DNA from 4 places in the Geobacillus sp. JS12 genome. Region 1 is predicted to be linked to each of the others. Evidence: predicted binding sites of a transcription regulator. Region 1 holds the regulator's gene; each other region holds the start of a gene.

Region 1 (3,692 bases):
GTTTGGCTATGATGCGAAATCCTCGGCTGTTTTCGCTTCTGTATTTCGTCTTAGGCTCAATGTTTACGTATTTGGCCATCGAAAGTGCTCATGAAACGGTTTGGAACGTCTCCACCATCGCTTTAGCGGCGCTCGCTGCCTTTGATTTCGGCACCGCCCTTCGCCTTCTTTTCGCCTCAAAACGCTGACCCCTTCCCGTGATTCGGACGGGAAGGGACCAGAACATCAATCTCATGACGGCGATCATATTGTGAAAATGGAAACAAAAAACAAGAGGCCGGCCTCAAAGTCCTGTTTTGTGGCTTTTGAGACAGCCCCTTCGTTTGGCCCGGCCTTGCTCGCTTTCCTCTTCATGTTTTTCCTCCCGCCTCACTCATTGCCTTCCTCCTCGGCTGCTCGCTGCGCTTTCCGATAGCCGATGCGCGCCACCCAAATGCTTCCTTCATACAAAATGGTGAGCGGAATCATGACGATCACTTGCGACAGCACATCCGGCGGCGTAATGACCGCCGCTAAAATAAGCAGCGCCAAATACGCATACTTGCGGATGCGAACAAGAAGCTGCGGCGTAATAAGCCCTAAGCGGGTGAAAAACAACACGACGATCGGCAGCTGAAACACGATGCCAAACGGCAGCACGAGCTGAAGCAAAAACTGAAAATATTCATTAATGCCGATCATTTGTTGAACCCCTAGTTGGTCAGCCAGCTGGCTCATAAATCGAACGACAAACGGAAACAAGACGAAATAAGCGAAGCTGACGCCTGCTAAAAAAAGAACGATCGACGCCGGGATATAGCTTAACGTCACTTTCCGCTCTTTTTCATACAGACCGGGGCTGACAAACGCCCAAATTTGATACAACAGCACCGGAGCCGATAGCACAGCCGCGATGACAAAGGCAAACTGAAAATACACTTTAATCGGATCGGTGAGGCGGAAGGCGTTCATGGTCAAATGCTTCGCCTCGGCCGTTCGCTGCAAATACAAAATGACATCATCGACAAAAAAGAAACTAACGACAAGCGCCGCAGCAAAAAAGATGAGCACGATGATGAGCCGTTTTCGCAGTTCACCCAGATGCTCATACACCGACATTTCTTTGTCATTCATTGTTTCTCCATCCTGCCTTGTCATCGGTCGTTTTTCGTTTCTTCGTCATCAGCGAGCCCTTTTGTGGCGTCTTTAAACTCGCGAAGCGACTGGCCGAACGACCGCCCTAATTCCGGCAGCTTTTTCGTGCCAAACAGCAACAAAATCACAGCAACGAGCAACAAATATTTCATGTGTTGTTCTCTCCTTTTTACGATGGCGATGGATAGTTTTTCAAAAAATAGACGAGCGACTGCAGCTCAATGGCTAAATCGATATGATGGACGCGAATATGGTTCGGCACGTTCAACCGCGCCGGAGTAAAGTTTAAAATGCCTTTAATTCCTTGCGCGACAAGGCGGTCGGTCAGCGCTTGAGCCGCGGCGGCCGGCACGGTTAAAATGGCGACCGGGATGTTTTCGTGAAGCCGCTCCTCCAACTCATCGAGATGATAGACCGGCACCCCGCCGACTGTCGTCCCTACTTTCCGCTCATCGACATCAAACGCCATCACGATTTTCGTATTGTTGTTTTTCGAAAAATTATAGTTTAAAAAGGCGGTGCCTAAATTGCCGACGCCAAACAAGGCGACTTCGGTCACCTCATCCTCTTCAAGCGTCCGGCGGAAAAACGACAACAAATAATGGACATTATACCCGTATCCCTTTTTGCCAAGCGCGCCAAAATAGGAGAAATCACGGCGGATCGTCGCCGGATCGACTTTCACCGCCTCGCTCAACTCGGCAGAGGAGACGCGTTGCTTGCCGGAAGCGTGCAAGTTTTTCAAAAACCGATAGTAAAGCGGCAGCCGTTTGGCGGTTGCCTGCGGAATTTTCGGTTGTTCGTTGCTCATGATCTCATCCCCTAGCTAATCGGTTTTCCGTCGGTAATGGCCAGACTTCCCGCCCGTTTTTTCGACCAAATACGTCGGACCGATGACCATTCCTTTATCAAGCGCCTTGCACATATCGTACACTGTCAACGCACAGACCGAAGCGGCCGTCAGCGCTTCCATTTCCACTCCTGTGCTCCCTTTCGTTTTCACCGTTGCCGTGATGACGAGCTTATGCGCTTCTCCATCGTTTTCCCAAGCAAAAGCAATGTCCACACCCTTTAACATAAGCGGGTGACACATTGGAATAAGGTCAGCTGTCTTCTTCGCCGCCATCACCCCCGCCACTTGAGCGACGGCGAGCACATCCCCTTTCTCGATCGCATTGCTCGTCATTTTTTCGTAAATTTCCCGGCTGACAGTCACGCTCGTTTGCGCCACAGCCACTCGCACAGTATCTTCTTTGTGCGTAATATCAACCATTTTCGCGCGCCCTTGTTCATTGAAATGAGTGAACGATGACAATACAATCTCCTCCATTTATACACTATACACGATTTTTCATCATTCGTCTTTGACCGTTTTCGCGACTTGCGTTAAACTATTCGCGAGGTGACGGACATGATCATTTTGCAAGTGCACGGGCTCACGAAATATTTCGGCGCTGACCTTATTTTATCGAATATAAAACTAGAAATACAGTCCCGCGACCGAATTGCCCTTGTCGGCCGCAACGGAGCGGGAAAATCGACATTGTTGAAAATCATCGCCGGTGAACTCTCTTTCGACAGCGGCAAAATCATCAAACCAAACCATATCAAAATCGGCTATTTGGCGCAAAACAGCGGGCTCGACTCGCCGCGTTCCATTTGGGACGAAATGCTTGAGGTATTCACCCCGCTTCTCGGACTCGAAAAACAGCTCGCCGAACTCAGCATGCAACTCGGCGACCCGGACGTACTCGCCGATCCCGCTCGCTATGAAAAAACGCTGAAAATGTATGACGAGCTGCAAGAACAATACAAAGAACAAGGCGGCTACCAATACGAAGCCGACATCCGCTCCGTTTTGCACGGGCTGCAGTTTTCCTCATATGATTATAAAACTACGCCGGTCTCGTCGTTAAGCGGCGGACAGCGGACGCGGCTTGCCCTTGGGAAATTGCTGTTGTCCAAGCCGGATTTATTGATTTTGGACGAGCCGACGAACCATTTGGATCTTGAGACGCTCGCCTGGCTGGAGCAGTACTTGCAAGCCTATCCCGGTGCCGTCCTGGTTGTTTCCCACGACCGCTACTTTTTAGACAAAATCGTCACCGACGTATACGAACTGTCGAATGCCACGCTCAAACACTATGCCGGCAACTACAGCCGCTATTTGGAGTTGCGGGCCGAGCAATACGAACAAGAGTTAAGACGGTACGAGAAACAGCAAGAAGAAATCGCCCGACTCCAAGACTTCATCCAGCGCAACATCGCACGTGCCTCGACGGCCAAACGGGCGCAAAGCCGGCGAAAGCAACTGGAAAAAATAGAACGGCTCGAACGGCCTGTCGGCGATGAAAAATCAGCCTCCTTTTCGTTCTCGATCGATCGACCGAGCGGCTATGAAGTGCTCACCGCTGAAGACATAGCCGTTGGCTATGACGACGGTGCACCCATCATCCGCCAAATCAGCTTCCGCATCACGCGCGGCGAAAGCGTCGCCCTAGTCGGGCCGAACGGCATCGGCAAGTCGACATTGCTGAAGGCGATCGCCCGAAAACTCC
Region 2 (3,692 bases), 310 kb from region 1:
CTTCCTTTGGTCGGCTATTTATGGCGGCAAATCATCGATGCAAGGGATGTCGCTTGGGCAAATGACGACGTATGTCGCCATTTCCTGGCTGGCGCGGGCGTTTTATTTTAACAACCTTGACCGTGAAATCGCCATGGAAATCCGCGATGGAAAAGTAGCGATTGAACTGATCCGCCCGTACAGCTATTTAGGGATGAAAGCTGTGCAAGGGCTTGGCGAAGGGTTGTTTCGCCTTTTCTTTTTATCGCTGCCTGGGCTTTTTTTCGTATCGCTTTTTTTGCCGCTTCAGTTTCCGGGACACGCCAAAACGTGGCTCGCTTTTGGCTTGTCGCTTCTATTCAGCTTTATCATTTTTTCGGAGCTGAACTTGCTTGCGGGGGTTGTGACGTTTTTTACGTTCCGAAATGAAGGGTTGCTTAGGGCGAAACGGTTTATTATCGATCTATTTTCCGGTCTTATTTTGCCTTTGTCGTTTTACCCGGATTGGGCGCAGCAGCTCATGGCGTATATGCCATTTCAAGCCATTAGCTATATTCCAAGCATGATCATTACGGAAAGCTTCCAAGGCGCCGCTGTAAGCGATGGATTGTTCACGCAGGCGGCGTGGTGCGTGCTGTTATTGTTTCCGATCGCGCTGCTATGGCGGGTGGCGAAAAAGCGTCTTGTTGTGCAAGGGGGGTAAACGTTGTTTTACGTATCGGTTTTTTTTCAATACATGGCGCAATATATGAAGACAAAGCTGCAATATCGAGCCGATTTGTTCGTGGAGTGGCTGTCTGACTTTATGGCTCAGGCGGTCAACTTGGTATTTTTGCTGGTTGTGTTCGGCCATACGACGCTGCTTCACGGCTGGTCGCGCGATGAGATTTTGTTTATTTACGGTTTTTTTCTTGTTCCATATGCCGTATTTGGCGCCTTTTTTAACCTTTGGGATTTTAATGAACGATATATTGTGCAGGGGGAAATGGATCGCGTGTTGACGCGCCCGCTAAACAGCCTGTTTCAAATTGTTTTGGAGCGGATGGAGCTCGAATCGTTGCTTGGCGCTGTGCCCGGGCTGATCATTATGCTGTATGCCGGCAGCCGCTTGTCTCTTTCATTTCATTGGTATGATGTCTTCGTGTTTATTTTGTTTGTCATTGGCGGTGCATTGATTTATGCCGGCATTTTCATTTCACTGGCGACGATCAGTTTTTTTGCCGACGCCCGCACATCCATCATGCCGATGATGTACAACATCAGCAGCTATGGCCGCTACCCGATCGATATTTATCATCGCGTCATCCGCTATATTTTAACGTGGGTGCTGCCGTTTGCCTTTGTCGGCGTTTATCCAGCTGCTTATTTTCTTGATAAAAAGGAATGGTACAGTTATGCCTTTTTCACCCCAGTGGTCGGCATGGTTTGCTTCACCGTTTCGGTCATGCTTTGGAACGCCGGGGTGAGACGATATCGCGGGACGGGGAGCTAGGCGCCCCGCCCGTTTTTGTTCATTTGCCATCAAAATGACAAACAATGGTCAAGCAATCGACACAACCTTGTCTGTATCGTTAGCATGTTATGGCGTAAAATAAAATGTGAATATATTCACAAAAAGGAAGAAGAGGTGAATAGTGATGAAAAACGGGAGAGGAAATCGGGTGGCGGTCGTCGGCACCGGGTTTGTCGGCGCCAGTTATGCGTTTGCCTTAATGAATCAAGGGATTGCCGATGAGATCGTGCTCATCGATGCAAATGAAAACAAGGCTGAGGGCGATGCGATGGACTTAAACCATGGGAAAGTATTTGCGCCGAAGCCGGCTGACATTTGGCACGGCGATTACGATGATTGCCGCGATGCCGATTTGGTTGTCATTTGCGCCGGCGTCAACCAAAAACCGGGCGAGACGCGGCTTGATCTTGTGGACAAAAACATTGCCATTTTCCGCTCGATCGTTGAGTCGGTCATGGCATCCGGATTTCAAGGACTGTTTCTCGTCGCCACCAATCCGGTCGACATTTTAACGTACGCGACGTGGAAATTCAGCGGCCTGCCGCAAGAGCGAGTAATCGGATCGGGCACGATTTTGGACACGGCGCGGTTCCGCTTTTTGTTGGGCGACTATTTCGCCGTCGCCCCGACGAACGTGCACGCCTATATAATCGGCGAACATGGCGACACTGAACTCCCGGTCTGGAGCCAGGCTGATATCGGCGGTGTGCCGATCCGCAAGCTGGTCGAGTCCAAAGGGGAAGAAGCGCAAAAAGAGCTCGAGCGCATTTTTGTCAATGTGCGCGATGCCGCCTACCAAATTATTGAGAAAAAAGGAGCGACGTACTACGGGATTGCTATGGGGCTTGCCCGCGTGACGCGCGCCATTTTGCATCATGAAAATGCCATTTTGACCGTTTCCGCTTACTTGGACGGCCCATACGGCGAACGCGATGTCTACATCGGTGTGCCTGCTGTGATCAACCGAAATGGCATCCGCGAAGTGATTGAAATTGAACTTGACGAGGAGGAGAAAAAATGGTTCCACCGTAGTGCTGCGACGTTAAAAGGTGTATTGGCGCGCTATTTTGCTCAGTAAAGCGCAACGATTGGCTTCGTCTGACGGGACGCTGGCTTGTCAAATGGGTCGGGCGATCCGGTGGAATACAGGAGTGCTGCCGATTCAAGCAGGGTTCGGAGGGTCATGCGGTATAATCGCCCGGTTGTCCGCGTATATATGAACGACGGACAAAAATGGGGGGAACGTGATGGATTACGCCTTCCTTGGCGTTGTTGCCGCCGTACTGCTCGGCAGCATCACCTCGCTTTGGACAGTGCGCGTGCAAGCGACGCATCGCATGTCACTCGATAGCTTATGGGTTCTCGTCCAATGGTATTTAACGATGTTGCTCGGTTTTGCCATGATTTATATGATTTTGCAAGTAAACGGCCATGCCGTGTTTACCCCATCCCCAAATAGCGCATCGAAAGATCGTTTGTCGCTGCTTGAAGACAGCTTGTATTTAAGCGGTATGACGCTTTTGTCGGTCGGATACGGTGATGTCACTCCGATCGGCGTCGGGCGGTGGATCGCCATTGCCGAAGCGCTGCTCGGCTACATTATGCCCGCTGTCATCGTGACGCGCACCGTGTTTGACTGGGATCATCGCTGATATGAGTTGCAATTTCCCTTCGTCTTCGCTACGCTAAAAGAAAATGAAGAAGACGGGGGAACGACATGACGATTGCCATTGGCCAGCCAGCTCCAGATTTCACCTTGCCGGCAAGCAATGGGAAAATGGTTTCGCTGTCTGATTTTCGCGGCCGGTATGTGGTGCTTTACTTTTATCCAAAAGACATGACCCCGGGGTGCACAGCCGAAGCGTGCGACTTTCGCGATCGCCATGCGCAGTTCGCCGAGTTGAACGCCGTCATTTTAGGAGTGAGCACCGACCCGATGAAGCGGCATGAGGCGTTTATCGAAAAATATGAGTTGCCATTTTTGCTTCTTTCTGATGAGCGGCATGAAGTGGCCGAGCTGTATGGGGTATGGAAGAAAAAGAAAAATTTCGGCAAGGAATATATGGGCATTGATCGCTCGACATTCATTATCGCCCCCGACGGAACGTTGGTTCAAGAATGGCGCGGGGTGAAAGTGAAGGGGCATGTCGATGAGGTGCTTGCGGAAGTCGCCCGACTAGCGTCATCTAGGTAAGCATCC
Region 3 (3,692 bases), 1.5 Mb from region 1:
TGCTGATGACAAGGGCGATGTCGGCGATCAGCTCTCCCGCCTGCCATTGCCAAAGAAGTTCAAGCAGACAATGCTCGGCTTTGGAGACAAAAATCGCGATTCGCCGAATATCGTTGTGCAGCCGAAGCTGCCAACGCATCTGAAATTCAGCAGCGATCGGGGCGAACGCCGCTTCGATCTCTTCTTTTCGCTCGGCGATGTTCGGACAGTCGAACTCCAAGCGGAGAAAAAACGTCCCTCCCTCAGGGTCAGTCGAGTATTGGCTCGATTCAACGATATTCGCCCCTTGTTCGTACAGAAACGACGTCACCGCCGCGACGATGCCCGGGCGATCTGGGCAGGAAATAAGGATTCGAGCGCGTTGCTCGTAACCTTGCAAAAATGATTGCCAGCGATGTTGGCGAAATGTCGTCATGCGTTGTCTCTCCCTTTTCTTGCTTTTCCTTGCCATTCATCATACAAAAAATTCATGAACTTGCCAACAGGGAAGATAACAAAAGGAGGGTGTCCCAAAAGGATCGGGACACCCTTTCTTATTACCGTATATAGGTATAAAACAATTATTAAGGAACAATATGTTGTGTTTTGTTAAGGAAAATGACCCTTTTGGGTCAGCCCCCTGGCAAGCGAAAAACCTCTCTCAGTCTTTCGTCAAATCGCCGGCCGGGCCGAAAAATTCGTAATGGATGTGCTCCTCTGGCACACCCCATTGTTTTAGAGCGCGATAGACGGTTTTTATAAACGGCACCGGGCCGCAGAAATAAAAGTCTGCGTCTTTCGTCGGGATCACGGATTGCATCCATGCAAGGTCAATCCGCCCTTCTTTGCAAAAATGTGGATGGCGGCGGTCCTCGTCGGATGGCGACTCATAACAAATATGATAAGAAAATGACGGGCGTTCCGCCAACATCCGAAGCTCCTCGTCAAACGCGTGCACGCGGCCATTCAAAGCAGCATGCAAAAACGCCGCTGGGCGGGTCGGTTGGCGGATGGCCAACGTATGCGCCATGCTCAAAAGCGGAGTGATGCCGACGCCGCCGCTGATGAACACAACCGGCGTCGTTTTGGACAAATCAAGCGTAAAATCGCCGGCTGGAGCGCTAAGCTCGAGCACGTCGCCCTCTTGGACATGATCATGCAAATAGTTGGAAACAATGCCGGCCGGCTTGTCCGCTGTAGCTGCTTCCCGTTTGACGCTGATGCGGTAATACCCTTTTCCAGGTGCATCCGATAAGCTGTATTGGCGAATATGCGTATACGTCTCGCCCGGAATCGACAGTTTGACGCTCACGTATTGACCCGGCAAATAATCACTGATGGCCTTGCCGTCTTCCGGCTCCAAATAAAACGAAGTAATGACGCCGCTTTCTTTCACCTTTTTCACGACGACAAATCGGCGAAAGTCACGCCAGCCTCCGTGTTTGGCCGCTGCCTCATCGTAGAGCTCTTTTTCCACTTGAATGAAAACGGACGCAATGGCTTCATATGCTTCCGCCCAAGCCGTGATCACTTCGTCGGTGGCGGCGTCGCCGAGCACGTCTTTGATCGCCAGCAACAAATGCTTTCCGACGATCGGGTATTGTTCTGGTTTGATTCCTAAGCTGCGGTGTTTATGGCCGATTTGCCGCACAACCGGCAAAATCGCATCAAGCTGGTCGATATAGCGCGCTGCCGCATACACGGCTGCGGCCAAGGCGCGTTGCTGCCGCCCTTGCTTTTGGTTGGCGTGGTTGAAAATATTGAGCAGTTCCGGATGATTGGAAAACATGAGTTCATAAAACCGCTTCGTAATTTGTTCGCCATGTGTTTCCAAGACAGGCACCGTTGATTTCACAATTTCAATCGTTTTTGGATGCAATTTCGTTGTCGTTGTCATGATTTCATCCCCTTGTAAAACATGTATTTTTAATACATCTTTTATTCAACCATGAGCACTGCGAAAAAGCAATATTTCAAATACATCTTTAATAAATTGTTCACAATTCTCCGTTCGAATCAGGTGTGGTACAATGGGATCAAGAATGTCGCTTAAAGGTTGTGAATCACGATGCAGTTGACGAACTATACGGAATACGCCTTGCGCGTCCTCTTGTTTTTAGGCGCGCTTGATGAAGAAGAAAAAACAAACATCAAAGACATTGCCGCTGCCTTTTCCATTTCAGAGCATCATTTAAGCAAAATCGTCTATGAGCTTGGCAAACTCGGCTACATTGAAACGATCCGTGGGCGCAACGGTGGAATCCGCCTTGCGAAACGCCCCGCGGAGATTGTCATCGGCGCGGTTGTTCGCGAAACGGAGGAAAACTTGTCGCTTGTCGAGTGTTTTGCCGCCCACGGCAATGAGTGCGTCTTAACGCCGGTATGTCGGCTTCGCTTCGCACTTCACGAGGCGTTAGAGGCGTTTTTGCGTGTGCTGGATGCATATACGCTCGCCGACTTGCTTGAAGACCGAGCGTCGCTTCGTTCTTTATTGAAAGAGCGGCGCGGTTGAGGAAACTTTCTGGCTATAAGCTGGAGAGTTTTTTGGCGTTTGGCAGGCACACGATCACTAAGCATCGCTCTACGGAAGGAAGACGCGGGATGATGCGAAACCGATGGCGGCCTTTGCGGCGATTGGCACCTTGGCGCTCGGCCTTTGCGCGGGATGTGGCGGCAAGAACGATCATCAGTTGGAAAAACGAAACCAGTCGTCAAACATGGGCGGCGGGATGAATACGTCCGGCACCGGCCGATCACATCCCCTTTGTTTGCCACAAGACGAAGAATATATTAAGATTAGAAAGGTGTGAAAACATCTGCATGACTAAAGGAGGTCACAATGAAACACGAAGGAAACGCTTTGCCACCTTACTTGCATATGGACAATGGAGAGCTTTGGCTCACCGAAGATGATCGCGACAACTTAAAAATCAGCTATCGAATCAAAGAGGTGATTTTTGCCGAGCCGTCCGAGTACCAGCATGTGATGATTTTGGATTCGTACGATTTTGGCCGCATGCTCGTACTCGATGGCGTCGTGCAAACGACCTCGATTGACGGCCATATTTATAACGAAATGATTTCGCACGTGCCGCTGCAGTTTCATCCGGAAGCGAAGCGGGTGCTCATCATCGGCGGCGGCGACTGCGGCGCAGCTCGTGAGACGGCGAAATACGCTCATCTTGAAGCCATCGACATGGTGGAAATCGACGAAAAAGTCGTCCGGGCGTGCAAAGAGCATTTGCCAGCCGTCTCCGGCAACTTATCGGATCCGCGCGTGCGGTTTGTTTATGATGATGGCGTCAAGTTTGTGCAAGGGAAGGAAAGCGTCTACGACGTCATTATGATCGACTCGTCCGACCCAGTCGGCCCGGCGGAGGCCTTGTTTTCACCGGAGTTTTACGCCAACGTCCATCGCGCGTTGAAAGCGGATGGGCTGATGGTCTGCCAAAGCCAGTCGCCGATTTTCCATCTGGATATTTTGAAGCGGACGTACCGCAATATTCGCGAACTGTTCCCGCATGTGCTTGTGTACACCGCCGTGGTGCCGACGTATCCAGGAGGGTTGTGGAGCTTTACGATCGGCTCGAAACGGCCGCTCGATTTTCCGGCGCAGACTACCATTCCAAATGACACGAAATATGTGAACGATGGGATCTTTCGCCAATGTTTCGCGTTGCCGGCATTTTTGCGTTCGGCGCTTGAGGTGGAAT
Region 4 (3,692 bases), 570 kb from region 1:
GGAAGAGTTGGGGGTCAATAAACGATTTCCCAGTGATTTTGGAATTATCATTGATCGGCCTGGATATATAGCGGGAAAGACAGGGTTTGATAATCTAAAAGCATTGGCTCTCATTCGAAACAAAATCAGTGATGACAAAATAAAGCAAACGATGAGGTTGGTCGGTTTAGATCCAGAATCGACGCAAAAGGTCAAACATTACTCACTTGGAATGAAACAAAAGCTTGCTATTGCTCAAGCCATTATGGAGGATCAACAAACGCTTATTTTATATATATGCTCATTGAAAAGTTAACCTTCGTATAAGTGGTTCCCACTCCGGTTATACTGCTCCTAAGGAAAAGCATGGAAAAGGAGCGGAATTCTGCATGAAACGTCTCAAAATCACCAACGATCACGGATGGACACCTCGGACACTTCGCAAACAGGAACGGAAAATCAAAAACACCCTTCTTCGCCAACGGGTGATGGCGGTTCGCCTGGTCATGGAAGGCTATTTGGGCAAAGAGGTGGCCTCCATGGTCAACGTGTGCCGACAAACCGTTTCCCATTATGTGTCGCTGTTCAACGAAGGCGGTCTGGAGCTCTTGCTTCATCGGGATTTCGCCCCCGGGCGGGAGCCGTTTCTCACCGAAGAACAGCAGGAAGAGATCAAACAGCTTGTGTTGACCACCACTCCCGCGGAACTGGGCTGGGACGTCGCTTCGGCGTGGAACACCAAACTCCTGCAATCCTATGTCGAAAAGCACTTCGGTGTTTGCATTTCCCGCGAAGCGTTGCGAAAACTCCTGCACCGCAAAGGGCTGTCGTGGACACGGCCGACCTACACATTGGCGAAAGGCGATCCGGATCGACAAAAGAATTTTGAGAAACAGATCGACTTCATAAAAAAAACTTAATGGATCCTGATTCGGTCTTGTTGTACCTTGATGAAACACATATCCGCTCTTACCATGTCTTGCGGTCCACATGGTCGGAAGTCGGCCGCCAAAAACAAGTGCCGACGTTCGGCCATCATGCCCACGTATCGCTGTTTGGCGCGGTCAACATCCACGATGGCGAAACGGTGCTTCATCAAACGACCGCTGCCAATGCCGCGACGTTCTTGGATTTCTTGAGAATGCTCAAAGAGCGCTATCCGGACCGTCTCATGGTCTTGGTGTTGGATAACGCCCGCATTCACCATGCCAAAATGGTCAAGGAGTTTTTGCGGGAAGAAGGGCAGTGTTTTCACTTTATTTACCTTCCTCCCTATTCGCCACAGCTGAACCCGATTGAACGCTTATGGAAATGGCTGAAAGATACGGTGATTGCCAATGTATTTCACAAGGATCGCAACGATATCATTCAAGCCATTACTCGGTTTGTCAACTACATCCACGAACGTCCGGAGGAAGTGCTGCAGCGCTTAGGGTGTGCAGGATGACTGAGAAGTTAACTCTTCATGTTGCATGTATATAGATGAACCATTCAATGCTTTAGATGCTGACAGCGTTGAAAATATCCGAAACTTGCTTCGGAAATTCAAGGAAGAAGGGAGGACGATTTTGCTCACTAGCCATAATCAAGAGGATATTGATGTTCTTTGTGATGAAGTGTACAGAATCAATCGTTTCAGACTTGAAAAAGTAAAAAAGTAGAACGCGATGTTATAAGCTCACATTCATATATAAATTGAAATAAAGGTCTCCTCCATTTTGGCTGACCACAGTTTCGGAGTTTCAGTTGAGCTAATCGAAAGATAAGATGGAATTAGCGTTGAGGTCTAAATGTGATCCATATCACATAACGCGCCTGAATGTTGCGGTACAATGAAGGCCAAGGAGGGGGCCGCCATGCGCGATTTTAATGAAAATCCGTTTATTGTGATTTGGGAATTGACGAGAGCTTGTCAACTCAAGTGCCTTCATTGCCGCGCCGAAGCGCAATACCATCGCGATCCGCGCGAGTTGACGTTTGAGGAAGGGAAAAAACTGATCGATGAGATTTACGAGATGGATCAGCCGATGCTCGTCTTTACGGGCGGCGATCCGCTCATGTGCCCGGATGTGTACGATTTAGCGAAATATGCGATCGATAAAGGATTGCGCGTGTCCATGACGCCGAGCGCGACGCCGAACGTGACGAAAGAGGCGATCCGCAAAGCAAAAGAGGTCGGCCTGTCGCGCTGGGCGTTTAGCCTTGACGGGCCAAACGCCGAGATTCACGACCATTTCCGCGGCGTGAGCGGCTCGTTTGATTTGACGATCCGTGCGATTCACTACTTGCATGAGCTCGACATTCCCGTGCAAATCAACACCGTCATTTCGCGATACAACGTTCATGTGCTTGACGAGATGGCGGCGTTGGTGGAGAGGCTGAAATGCGTCCTTTGGAGCGTCTTTTTCCTTGTGCCGACGGGAAGGGGAGAAGAGGAGGATATGATTTCTCCGGTTGAGCATGAGCGGGTGTTCCGCTGGCTGTATGAAACGAGCAAGCGCGTTCCGTTTGACATCAAAACAACGGCGGGCCAGCATTACCGCCGCGTCGTGCTGCAGGCGAAAATGCGTGAAGGAAAAACGGCAAAAGGCGGCATCCGTTACGAAGACGTGTTGAACAAAGGCTTAACCGGACAAGTCGACGGGCTCGGCCGCGCGCCGAAAGGAGTAAACGACGGCAACGGCTTTGTTTTTATCTCCCATATCGGCGATGTCTACCCGAGCGGGCTGCTGCCGGTCAAAGCAGGGAACGTCCGAGAAACGCCGCTGGCGGACATTTACCGACACTCGCCGATTTTCCAAGACTTGCGCAATCCGGACAAATATAAAGGAAAATGCGGCGTCTGCGAGTTCCGATATGTGTGCGGCGGCTCACGCTCGCGGGCGTATGCGGTGACGGGAGACTATTTGGAAAGCGAGCCGTATTGTGTTTACATTCCAAAGGCGCTGCGGACAAAAGAGCGAAGCCAACGGTAAGAGGGCGGTGAAAAACGGCCGCTTAAAATGACGGCGCTACGGCGTTGGTGAGACGGTTGCCCGGGCGCATGCGGCGGATGTTGGATGTGTGTTCAAAACATACGGGGAAGGAGTAGGCGCCCTTCCCGTTTTTATCATCCTGAACCGAGAAGATCCCCCACTTCCACGCGTGAGCGTAAGTGGGGGATGAATCGGGATTTGCCGTCACTCTTCCTCTTGCTTCCACAGAACAGAAGGTGTAAAGAACCGTGGGACGCACGGGGATGGCTTGGTGGACAGCCTGCTGTGGGGCGGGTGTTCCCAAGAATCTCCCACCTCAAAGCTCAAGCGTAGGTGGGAGAGCGTTCAATGTTGAAATATCATTCGTGGTCCAAATCGACAATAAATGTCTCCGGCCCGGTCGGCGCCGCGCTTCCTCCCTTTGGTTCGAGGCTCGCTTTAATTTGCTTGAACTGTTTGACATCCTCGCCGGTGATCAAAATGCGCGCCGCTCCGTGGCGGATCGTCAACAGTTCCCCTTTGACCTCGTTGTTGGTGTAAATGATCCACAATTGATAATCGCGAGTCGCAAACGGCGGCAACCCTTCAATTTCCATCAGCATTTCCTTCGTATCGTCATTGAGCCAAATCGTGCCGTCCATCTGTTGAAAGAGCGCCGATGGTTCAATCGGAATTTGTTTCGTTTTGGGATTATGGATGATTCGCTCGATCGGAATGTCGGTATGTTGTTCGACAATC

The links. The regulator Rex, encoded in region 1, represses fermentation and respiration genes when NADH is low (regulators of the CRP and FNR family bind a similar motif). The targets are predictions, from matches to a motif close to TTGTGAAATATTTCACAA.
Region 2: a site for Rex is predicted at 1,576-1,593, ahead of A0V43_RS18180 (L-lactate dehydrogenase). Genes of this name have one in related genera too.
Region 3: a site for Rex is predicted at 1,965-1,982, ahead of nsrR (nitric oxide-sensing transcriptional repressor NsrR). Genes of this name have one in related genera too.
Region 4: a site for Rex is predicted at 1,770-1,787, ahead of A0V43_RS01260 (TIGR04053 family radical SAM/SPASM domain-containing protein). Genes of this name have one in related genera too.

Annotation. Positions count from the first base shown of each region.
Region 1 is NZ_CP014749.1:3,389,383-3,393,074, reverse strand. Features, by position in the region: gene A0V43_RS16740 (CPBP family intramembrane glutamic endopeptidase) at 1-12, shown strand, start outside; gene A0V43_RS16735 (YdiK family protein) at 9-188, shown strand; gene tatC (twin-arginine translocase subunit TatC) at 370-1,113, opposite strand; gene tatA (twin-arginine translocase TatA/TatE family subunit) at 1,134-1,286, opposite strand; gene A0V43_RS16720 (redox-sensing transcriptional repressor Rex) at 1,304-1,945, opposite strand; gene moaC (cyclic pyranopterin monophosphate synthase MoaC) at 1,961-2,449, opposite strand; gene A0V43_RS16710 (ABC-F family ATP-binding cassette domain-containing protein) at 2,546-3,692, shown strand, end outside.
Region 2 is NZ_CP014749.1:3,699,001-3,702,692, forward strand. Features, by position in the region: gene A0V43_RS18170 (ABC transporter permease) at 1-682, shown strand, start outside; gene A0V43_RS18175 (ABC transporter permease) at 686-1,471, shown strand; gene A0V43_RS18180 (L-lactate dehydrogenase) at 1,617-2,570, shown strand; gene A0V43_RS18185 (potassium channel family protein) at 2,740-3,144, shown strand; gene bcp (thioredoxin-dependent thiol peroxidase) at 3,210-3,686, shown strand.
Region 3 is NZ_CP014749.1:1,188,573-1,192,264, forward strand. Features, by position in the region: gene purU (formyltetrahydrofolate deformylase) at 1-415, opposite strand, end outside; gene hmpA (NO-inducible flavohemoprotein) at 641-1,876, opposite strand; gene nsrR (nitric oxide-sensing transcriptional repressor NsrR) at 2,048-2,491, shown strand; gene A0V43_RS05885 (hypothetical protein) at 2,595-2,789, shown strand; gene speE (polyamine aminopropyltransferase) at 2,819-3,692, shown strand, end outside.
Region 4 is NZ_CP014749.1:233,566-237,257, forward strand. Features, by position in the region: partial or broken gene A0V43_RS01245 (ATP-binding cassette domain-containing protein) at 1-271, shown strand, start outside; gene A0V43_RS20675 (IS630 family transposase) at 369-899, shown strand; gene A0V43_RS20680 (IS630 family transposase) at 899-1,426, shown strand; partial or broken gene A0V43_RS20070 (multidrug ABC transporter ATP-binding protein) at 1,452-1,640, shown strand; gene A0V43_RS01260 (TIGR04053 family radical SAM/SPASM domain-containing protein) at 1,836-2,954, shown strand; gene A0V43_RS01265 (anti-sigma factor) at 3,314-3,692, opposite strand, start outside.